Regions from separate parts of the Streptomyces sp. NPDC015242 genome, predicted to be linked through region 2. Evidence: riboswitches for the same ligand, from Rfam matches in the RefSeq annotation. Region 2 holds a riboswitch; the other holds the start of a gene.
The links. Region 2 has a riboswitch for cobalamin ahead of ACF07N_RS23740 (energy-coupling factor ABC transporter permease). Riboswitches for the same ligand answer to the same signal wherever they lie in the genome.
Positions count from the first base shown of each region.

Region 1: linked by a shared signal. The riboswitch ahead of ACF07N_RS18055 ((2Fe-2S) ferredoxin domain-containing protein) and the one ahead of ACF07N_RS23740 (energy-coupling factor ABC transporter permease) in region 2 are both predicted to bind cobalamin.

Region 1 covers NZ_JBIBUF010000005.1:43,897-47,978, reverse strand. Annotated here, with positions in the region: gene ACF07N_RS18065 (IucA/IucC family protein) at 1-75, opposite strand, end outside; gene ACF07N_RS18060 (IucA/IucC family protein) at 177-1,733, shown strand; cobalamin riboswitch at 1,759-1,884, shown strand; gene ACF07N_RS18055 ((2Fe-2S) ferredoxin domain-containing protein) at 1,947-2,345, shown strand; gene ACF07N_RS18050 (iron ABC transporter permease) at 2,353-4,082, opposite strand, start outside.
Region 2 covers NZ_JBIBUF010000007.1:192,099-196,180, reverse strand. Annotated here, with positions in the region: gene ACF07N_RS23750 (MFS transporter) at 1-94, shown strand, start outside; gene ACF07N_RS23745 (serine/threonine-protein kinase) at 302-1,738, shown strand; cobalamin riboswitch at 1,817-2,002, shown strand; gene ACF07N_RS23740 (energy-coupling factor ABC transporter permease) at 2,032-2,733, shown strand; gene ACF07N_RS23735 (energy-coupling factor ABC transporter substrate-binding protein) at 2,730-3,098, shown strand; gene cbiQ (cobalt ECF transporter T component CbiQ) at 3,105-3,854, shown strand; gene ACF07N_RS23725 (ATP-binding cassette domain-containing protein) at 3,851-4,082, shown strand, end outside.

The sequences.
Region 1 (4,082 bases), on a different contig from region 2:
CCGCGGCAGGAGCCCGGGCCGTACGACGGACAGCTCGTCGGCGACCTCGGTCTCGGCGCTGGAGGGACGGTGCACGGGCGGACTCCTCGGGTACGAATAGGGCGTCACAGCGGAACGGCGACGACCTGCATACTGATCATCCCCGCCCGGGAACGCTGGAAGGACCGTAGGGACGAGTGGAACGCGTGGACCTCATGCCCCCGCCCGCCGACGACGACTCGGCCCACGGTGACGACCCGGCCATCGCCGCTCTCGCCGACGCGTACGCCGCCGTGCCCCTGCTCAACTGCCTGCTGCGCGAGGTCGCCCGGCCGGTGCGCGAGGAGGGCGCCCACCGCGTCCACCACCTGCCCGGCGGCGACCGCCTGCTGCGCGTGCGCGGAACCCGGCGGCCCGCCGAGCCCGAGGTCGAGGTGGCGGGCGCCTGGCAGCGCCTCGGCCACACCGCACTCGTCGACCTGGTCGCCGGGGAACTGCGCCGGCGCACCGGGCTGGCCAACCCCGACCTGCCCGCCGAGATGAGGGACAGCCGGGACGTCGTGGCCGCGCTCCTGGCCGCCCGGGCCGGGGCGGCGCCGCCCGCGGACCTCTACCAGCGGTCCGAGCAGTGCCTGCTCACCGGCCACACCCACCACCCGGCCCCCAAGGCCCGCGGCGGCGGCCCCGCCGCGTCCTGGCTGCCGTACGCGCCCGAGGCGTACGCCCGCTTCCCGCTGGTGCTGCTCGGGGTGCGCGAGGACACCGTCGCCGAGGACGGCGACACCTCCGCCCTCGACGCCCTCGGCACAGCCCCGCCCGGCTACCGGCTGCTCCCGGCCCACCCCTGGCAGCTCGGCCTGGCCGCCCGTGAGCTGGCCCCCGCCTTCGCGGACGGCAGACTGCTCCGGCTCGGCACCACGGCCTTCGACACCTGGCCGACGGCCGCGATCCGCACCGTCTACGCCCCCGGGCGGGACCTGTTCCTGAAGTTCAGCCTGGACGTGCGCATCACCAACGACATCCGCCGGCTGTGGCGCCACGACCTGCTCGCCCTGCGCCGGACCGACACGGCCACGGGCGCGGCCCTCGCCGCCTGCGACGGCCCGCCCGGCTGGCTCGCCGACCGCGGGTACCGCACCGCGGACTTCGCCTTCGAGGCCCTGGCCGTCCTGGTCCGCGACGGCTTCGCCGGCCGCCTCGTGCCCGGGGCGACCCCGCTGCTCGCCGCGGGGCTCGTCGAGGGCTTCGACGGCAACCCGCTCGACCGCGTCACCGACCCGGAGGCCTGGTGGGAGGCGTACCTCGCGCACGCCGTGCCCCCGGTCCTGGCGGCCTTCGCGGGGCACGGCGTGGTCGTCGAGGCCCATCTGCAGAACACGCTCGTCGCCGTGGACGCCGACGGCATGCCGGTGCAGGTGCTGTACCGGGACGCCGAGGGCGTGAAACTGCTGCCGGACGTGGGGCGCGCCGCCGGCTGGGAGCGGCTGGTGTACTGCCTGGTCGTCAACCACCTCACCGAGATCGCCGGGGCCCTCGCCGAGCGCCGGCCCGGGTTCGACCCCTGGCCCGCCGCCCGCCGCGAACTCGCCCGGCACGACCTGCCGGAGATCCCGGCCCTGCTCGCCTCCCCGACGCTGCCCGCCAAGACGAACCTGCTGCTGCGCTGGACGGGAGCGGACGGCGCCGACGCCCGCTACCTGCCGCTGCCGAACCCGCTCAGGCGGTCCCGGCCGGGTCACGGCCCCGTGGAATGATGACCGGCGACGAAGGCGACGGCGGACGAGGAAGCCGGTGTGAATCCGGCGCGGTCCCGCCACTGTGATCGGCGAGCCGGTCCCGACAGGCCACTGCCCGCGCGCGGGTGGGAAGGCCGGGACCTGCGGCGACCCGAGAGCCAGGAGACTCACGCGGTCGCCTCCTCCACGGACCACCGGGGCGGATCTCCCCGGAGAGAGGGCAGGTGCGGCATGCCCGCGACGCCGGCCGGCGACCCCCTGGACGAGACCCCGGGCGGATCCCCGCCGTGCCGTGTCGTCGTCTGCCGGGACTGCTGCTGCGGCAGCCCCAAGGTGACCGGCGTCGACCACGCGGCCCAGACCGAGCGCCTGCGCGCGGCGGCACCCGTGCGGATCTCCGACTGCCTGGACGTCTGCGACCAGGCCAACGTGGTCGTCGTGCAGCCCTCGGCCGCGGGCCGGGCCGCGGGAGCCCGGCCCGTCTGGCTCGGTCTGCTCAACGACCCGGCCGCCACCGAGGACGTCGTCTCCTGGGTCCGGGCCGGCGGCCCGGGCGTGGCCCCGCTGCCGGACATCCTCGGACTGTACGTCTTCAGCCCCCGGGCGCGGCGGGACGGGGACCGCCCCTGACACCGGCTCAGGCCGCCCGGCGGCCGCGGATCAGCAGCCACAGGAAGTACGGGGTGCCGATCACGGCCGTCATCAGACCGGCGCCCAGCTGGGCCGGGGCGATCACCGTACGGCCGACGAGATCGGCCGTGCAGACGAGCGCGGCGCCGAGCAGCACGGCGACCGGCACCACCCGCACGTGCCGCCGGCCCACCAGGGCCCGGGCCGCGTGCGGCGCGACGAGACCGACGAAGCCGATGGTGCCGGCCGAGGCCACGGCGGTCGCCGCCAGCAGCACGCCCACCACCAGGAAGCCGAGCCGGGCCCGGGGCAGCCCCAGTCCGAGCAGGCGCGGGGTGTCCCCGTCCAGCGAGACGAGGTCCAGCTCGGTGCGCCGGGCGACCGCGACGGCCAGGCCCAGGGCCAGCACGAGCGCGACGGGCACGACGTCCGCCGTGGTCCGCCCGTACGTCGAACCGGACAGCCAGGTCAGCGCCTTCGTGGCGTTGAACGGGTCGGTGAGCACGATGAGCAGGCTGATCAGGGCCGTCGATCCGGCCGCCACGCCGATGCCGACGAGGACCAGCCGGCTCTGCTGGTAGCCGCCCCGGGCGGCGAGCCCGAACACGAGGGCGGAGGCCAGCGCCGCTCCGGCGAACGCCGCCGAGGCGACGCCCCAGGAGCCGGCGGCGGGCACGGTGGTCACGAGCAGCACGGCACCCAGCGCGGCGCCGCCCGAGACCCCCAGCACCCCGGGTTCCGCCAGCGGATTGCGGGTCACGGCCTGCACCAGCGTGCCGGCCAGCGCGAGGGCGGCGCCCGCGCACAGCGCGGCGAGCACCCGCGGCACCCGGGTGTCCAGGACGAAGGAGACGGTCCGGCCGGCCCGCCCCTGCGCCCAGTTGGCGACGTCCCCGAGCAGGAGCTTGCTGTCGCCCAGCAGCACACCGGCGAGGGCGGCGCCGACGACGACGGCGGCCAGGGCGGCCGCCGTGGCCAGGTACGCCGTGCGGCCGGGGATGCGCAGCCGGTCCGGTGGCTCCACCCCGGCCGTGTCCCGCAGCCGCAGCGCCGTCGCCACCAGGAACACGGCGCCGACCAGGCTGGTGACGATGCCGGTGGGCACGCCGACGGCGGTGTCGGCGGGGATCAGGGCCCGCAGCAGCACGTCGGAGCCGAGCACCAACGCGGCCCCGGCCAGCCCGGCCGCGGGCAGCGCCGCCCGCGCGCGGGTGAAGCCGCGGAACCGGCGGGCGAGCGGCCGGACCAGGGCGGGCGCGCAGAGCCCGACGTAGCCGAGCGGCCCGGCGAGCGTGACGGCCGCCGCGGACAGCAGCGCCGCGAGCACCACCACCGTGACCCGGGTGGCGTGCACCGGGACGCCGAGGCCGCGCGCCGCGTCGTCGCCGAGGGCGAGCGCGTCGACCCGCCGGGCGACCAGCAGCAGCCCGGCGAGCCCCACGAGGGCGACGGGCAGCATCTGCAGGACGCCGTCGAAGCCGTTCTGGCCGATGCTGCCCTGGTTCCACTGGTAGAGGCCCTCCGTCTGCTGCGGGAACAGCAGCAGGAGCCCTTCCGTCAGGGAGTTCAGGCCCAGCGCGAGCGCGGTGCCGGCCAGGACCAGCCGTACGGTGCCCGTGCCGAGGCCGGACAGGGCGAGCACCACGGCCGCGGCCAGCAGCCCGCCCGCGAAGGCCACGCCCGAGGAGGCGAGCAGCGGCAGGGAGACGCCGGTCGCGCCGGCCAGCCCGAGCGCCA
Region 2 (4,082 bases):
GGCCGTACCGGCCCTGGCGGTGGCACTGCTGCCGCGCCGGGAGGAACCGGGGGGCCGGCCCGACCGGCCGAGGGGGGCGGTCGCGGCGGACTGATCCGGCCCGGCCACCGCGCGCGGGAGCCTCGCGCCCCGGGGCGCGGGCCGCACGCGCTCCGCGTTGTCCGGGACCGTACTGTCGGGGGACACCGCCGCGGAGCACAATGATCATCCGGCGCCAGTATCCTGGCCCGGCTGTGGCACCCCCCACCAACCCTCGTGCGAACACGGGGGGTTCGGGCCGCGGCGACGAACCTTCCCACGCATGAGACGAGGACGAGTGCTGCTAGCGGGCCGCTACCGGCTGGATGTTGAGATCGGGCGCGGTGGAATGGGAGAGGTCTGGCGGGCGTACGACGAGACGCTCGCCAGAGCGGTGGCCGTCAAGCTGCTGCTCCCCCAGGACACCGACGCCACGGCGGCCTCCCGGTTCCGCCTGGAGGCCCAGACCGCCGGGCGTCTCAACCACCCGAACCTGGTCGGCGTGCTCGACTTCGGCGAGTACGACAACCGGCTGTACCTGGTGATGGAGCTGGTCGAGGGCGACAGTCTCGCGGGGGTGCTGGCCGCGTCGGGCGCGCTGCCCGCCGGGCGGGTGGCCGATCTCGCAGCCCAGGCCGCCGCGGGGCTCGCCGCGGCGCACGCGCAGGGCATCGTCCACCGGGACATCAAGCCCGCCAACCTCCTGCTGGACGTCCACGGCACCCTGAAGATCGGTGACTTCGGCATCGCCCGCTTCCTCGACGACCCCGGCGCGGCGCTCACCGCCACCGGGCAGATCGTCGGCACCGGCCTGTACCTCGCGCCCGAACGTGCCCTCGGGCAGCCCGCGGGACCGGCCTCCGACATGTACTCCCTGGGGTGCGTGCTCTACCAGTTGCTCAGCGGACGCCCACCGTTCCAGGCGGACACCGCCGTGGCCCTCCTCCACCAGCACCTCGACGCCGCGCCCGTGCCGCCCCGCGAGCTGGGGGTCGCCGGTCTGCCGCCGGCGTTCGAGAACTACCTGCTCGGACTGCTCGCCAAGCATCCCGAGGACCGTCCGTCGGCCCAGCAAGCCGCCGAGTGGTTCGCCGGCGGCGCCTGGCAGGGGCGGCCCCAGCCGCTGCCGGAGGCCGCACCACCGGCGCCGGCCCCGGTACCGGCCACGCGGCCCGCGGCCCACGCGGCGGCCGGGACAGGCACCGCGGCCACCTACGCGCTGCCGACGGGCTCGCGCACCGCGCCGGGCGGGCGGGCGCGCCGCTCCGCGCCCCGGGGCGGCTCCGGCGGCCGGTCGCGTCTGGCCGTCACGGCCGCCGCGGCGGCGCTGTTCCTCGCCGCGATGTACCTCGGCATGGTGTGGTTCTCGCCCGACGACACGGCGACGAAGGGCACCGAGCCCGACGCCTCACCGTCGGCGAGCAGCCCGGCCGCCCCCTCGGACCCGGAATCCGGGGCGTCCGCCGACCCGCTCGGGACCACGGAGCGGACCGGCGGCACGTCGGCCGGCGGCACGTCGGCCGTGGGCACGGTGGCCGATGTCACCCCGTCCGCCGAGGCACCCGCCACCCCGCCTCCCGCCGGACCGTCGCCCGGCCCGTCGGCCCCGGCGGAGGCGCCGGCCGGTGGCGGCCCGGACCACGCGGACCAGCGGGAACAGCAGCCTCCCCAGGTCCCGGTGGGCGACGGGGAGGACGACGACGGCGAGGGCGAGGACTGAGCGGCCCTGCGCCGGTGTGCGAGCGGGCGCCCCCTCGCGCGCCCCCTGGGGCGGCTTGTCATCGCCCTTATCGCGGCCTTATTGTCACCACGCCTTGGTGAACGGGAAATCCGGTGTGATGCCGGTGCGGCCCTCGCCACTGTGAATCGGGAAGTCCGGCTCCGGCCCTCGCGGGCAGCCACTGGGTCCTCGTGACCCGGGAAGGCGGAGTTCGGGCGGTGGTACCCGTCAGCCAGGAGACCGGCCAAGGCGCGTCAACCATCCACGAGGTGCTGGAGAGGGTCTGCAGAGCCATGCACATTGCCGAGGGTTTCCTTCCTCCGGCGCACGCGGCCGCCTGGGGCGTCGCGTCGGCGCCGTTCGTCGTCCACGGAGTCCGGTCACTCACCCGTGAGGTGCGCGAGCACCCCGAGAGCACCCTGCTCCTCGGGGCCTCCGGGGCCTTCACGTTCGTTCTGTCGGCCCTGAAACTGCCGTCGGTCACCGGCAGTTGCTCCCACCCCACGGGCACGGGCCTGGGGGCCATCCTGTTCCGGCCGCCGGTCATGGCGGTGCTGGGCACCATCACCCTGCTGTTCCAGGCGCTGCTGCTGGCGCACGGCGGTCTCACCACGCTCGGCGCCAACGTCTTCTCCATGGCGATCGCCGGTCCCTGGGCCGGCTACGCCGTCTACCGGCTGCTGCGCCGGTACGACGTGCCGCTGATGGTGACGGTGTTCTGCGGGGCGTTCGTCGCCGACCTGTCCACCTACTGCGTCACCAGCGTGCAGCTGGCGCTCGCCTTCCCCGACCCGGGCAGCGGGTTCCTCGGCGCGCTCGGCAAGTTCGGGTCCATCTTCGCCGTCACCCAGATCCCGCTCGCGGTGAGCGAGGGGCTGCTGACGGTCCTCGTGATGCGGCTGCTGGTGCAGTCCAGCAAGGGGGAACTGACCCGGCTGGGCGTGCTGCTGACCGCCAAGGGCGCCCGTGCCGGAACCGGGGCGGTGGCCCGATGAAGAAGAGCACGAGGATCAACCTCCTGCTGCTGCTCGCCGTGGCCGTCCTCGCCGTGCTGCCGCTCGCGCTGGGGCTCGGCGACCACAAGGAGGAGCCGTTCACGGGCGCCGACGGTGAGGCCGAGACCGCGATCACCGAGATCGAGCCGGACTACGAGCCGTGGTTCTCGCCGCTGTACGAACCGCCGTCCGGGGAGATCGAGTCGGCCCTGTTCTCCCTCCAGGCGGCGCTCGGCGCCGGGGTCCTCGCCTACTACTTCGGCCTGCGCCGCGGGCGGCGGCAGGGTGAGCGGCGCGCGCTGGAGCGGGAGTCCGGGAGCACGCCGGCCGGTGCGGCCGGGACGTCCGCCGACGGTCGGGACTGAGCCCGGGTGCTGCCGATCGACGCGGCGGCGCACAGCAGTCGCTGGCGCCGCCGCCACCCCGTGGACAAGGCCGTGCTCGGGTTCGGCCTCACCGTGCTCGCGATCTCGCTGCCGCCCTGGCCGGGCGCGGCCCTGGTGCTGGTGGCGGCCCTGGCGCTGCTGCTCGGCCCGGCCGGTGTGCCGGGCCGGCGGCTGTGGCGGGCCTACCGGGTGCCGCTGGGCTTCTGTGCGACCGGGGCGCTGACGCTGCTGATCCAGGTCGGCGGGCCGGACGGTGCCGTCTCCCTCGCCGGTGACGGGCCGGTGCGGGCCGGGGAGTTGCTGCTGCGTACCTCGGCGGCGTCGCTGGGCGTGCTGTTGTTCGCCTTCACCACGCCCCTGTCCGACCTGCTGCCCCGTCTGGTCCGGGCCGGGGTGCCGGCGCCGGTGGTCGACGTGGCGCTCGTGACGTACCGCATGAGTTTCCTGCTGCTGGACTCCGTGCGCCGTGTCCGCGAGGCGCAGGCCGCGCGCCTCGGCCACACCAGCCGGGCCGCGGAGTGGCGTTCCCTGGCCGGTCTGGGCGCCACCGCGTTCGTCCGGGCCTTCGACCGGGCCTCGCGCCTGCAGGCCGGACTGGCCGGACGCGGCTACGACGGCACGCTGCGGGTCCTGGTGCCCGAGGCACGGGTCTCCGCCCGCTTCACGGCGGCCAGTTGCGCCCTGCTCGTGGCACTGGCCGCCCTCGCCCTGATCCTGGAAAGGCCGCTGACATGAGCGAGCCCGCCCTCGTCGCCCTGCGGGGCGCGTCCTTCGGCTACGAGGACGGCCCGGCCGTGCTCAGCGGCCTCGACTTCGACATCCGCGAGGGGCGCGCGCTGGCGCTGCTCGGCCGCAACGGCAGCGGCAAGACGACCCTGATGCGCCTTCTCAGCGGTGGACTGCGCCCGGACGAGGGGCGGCTGACGGTCGACGGCCGGCCGGTGACGTACGACCGCAAGGGCC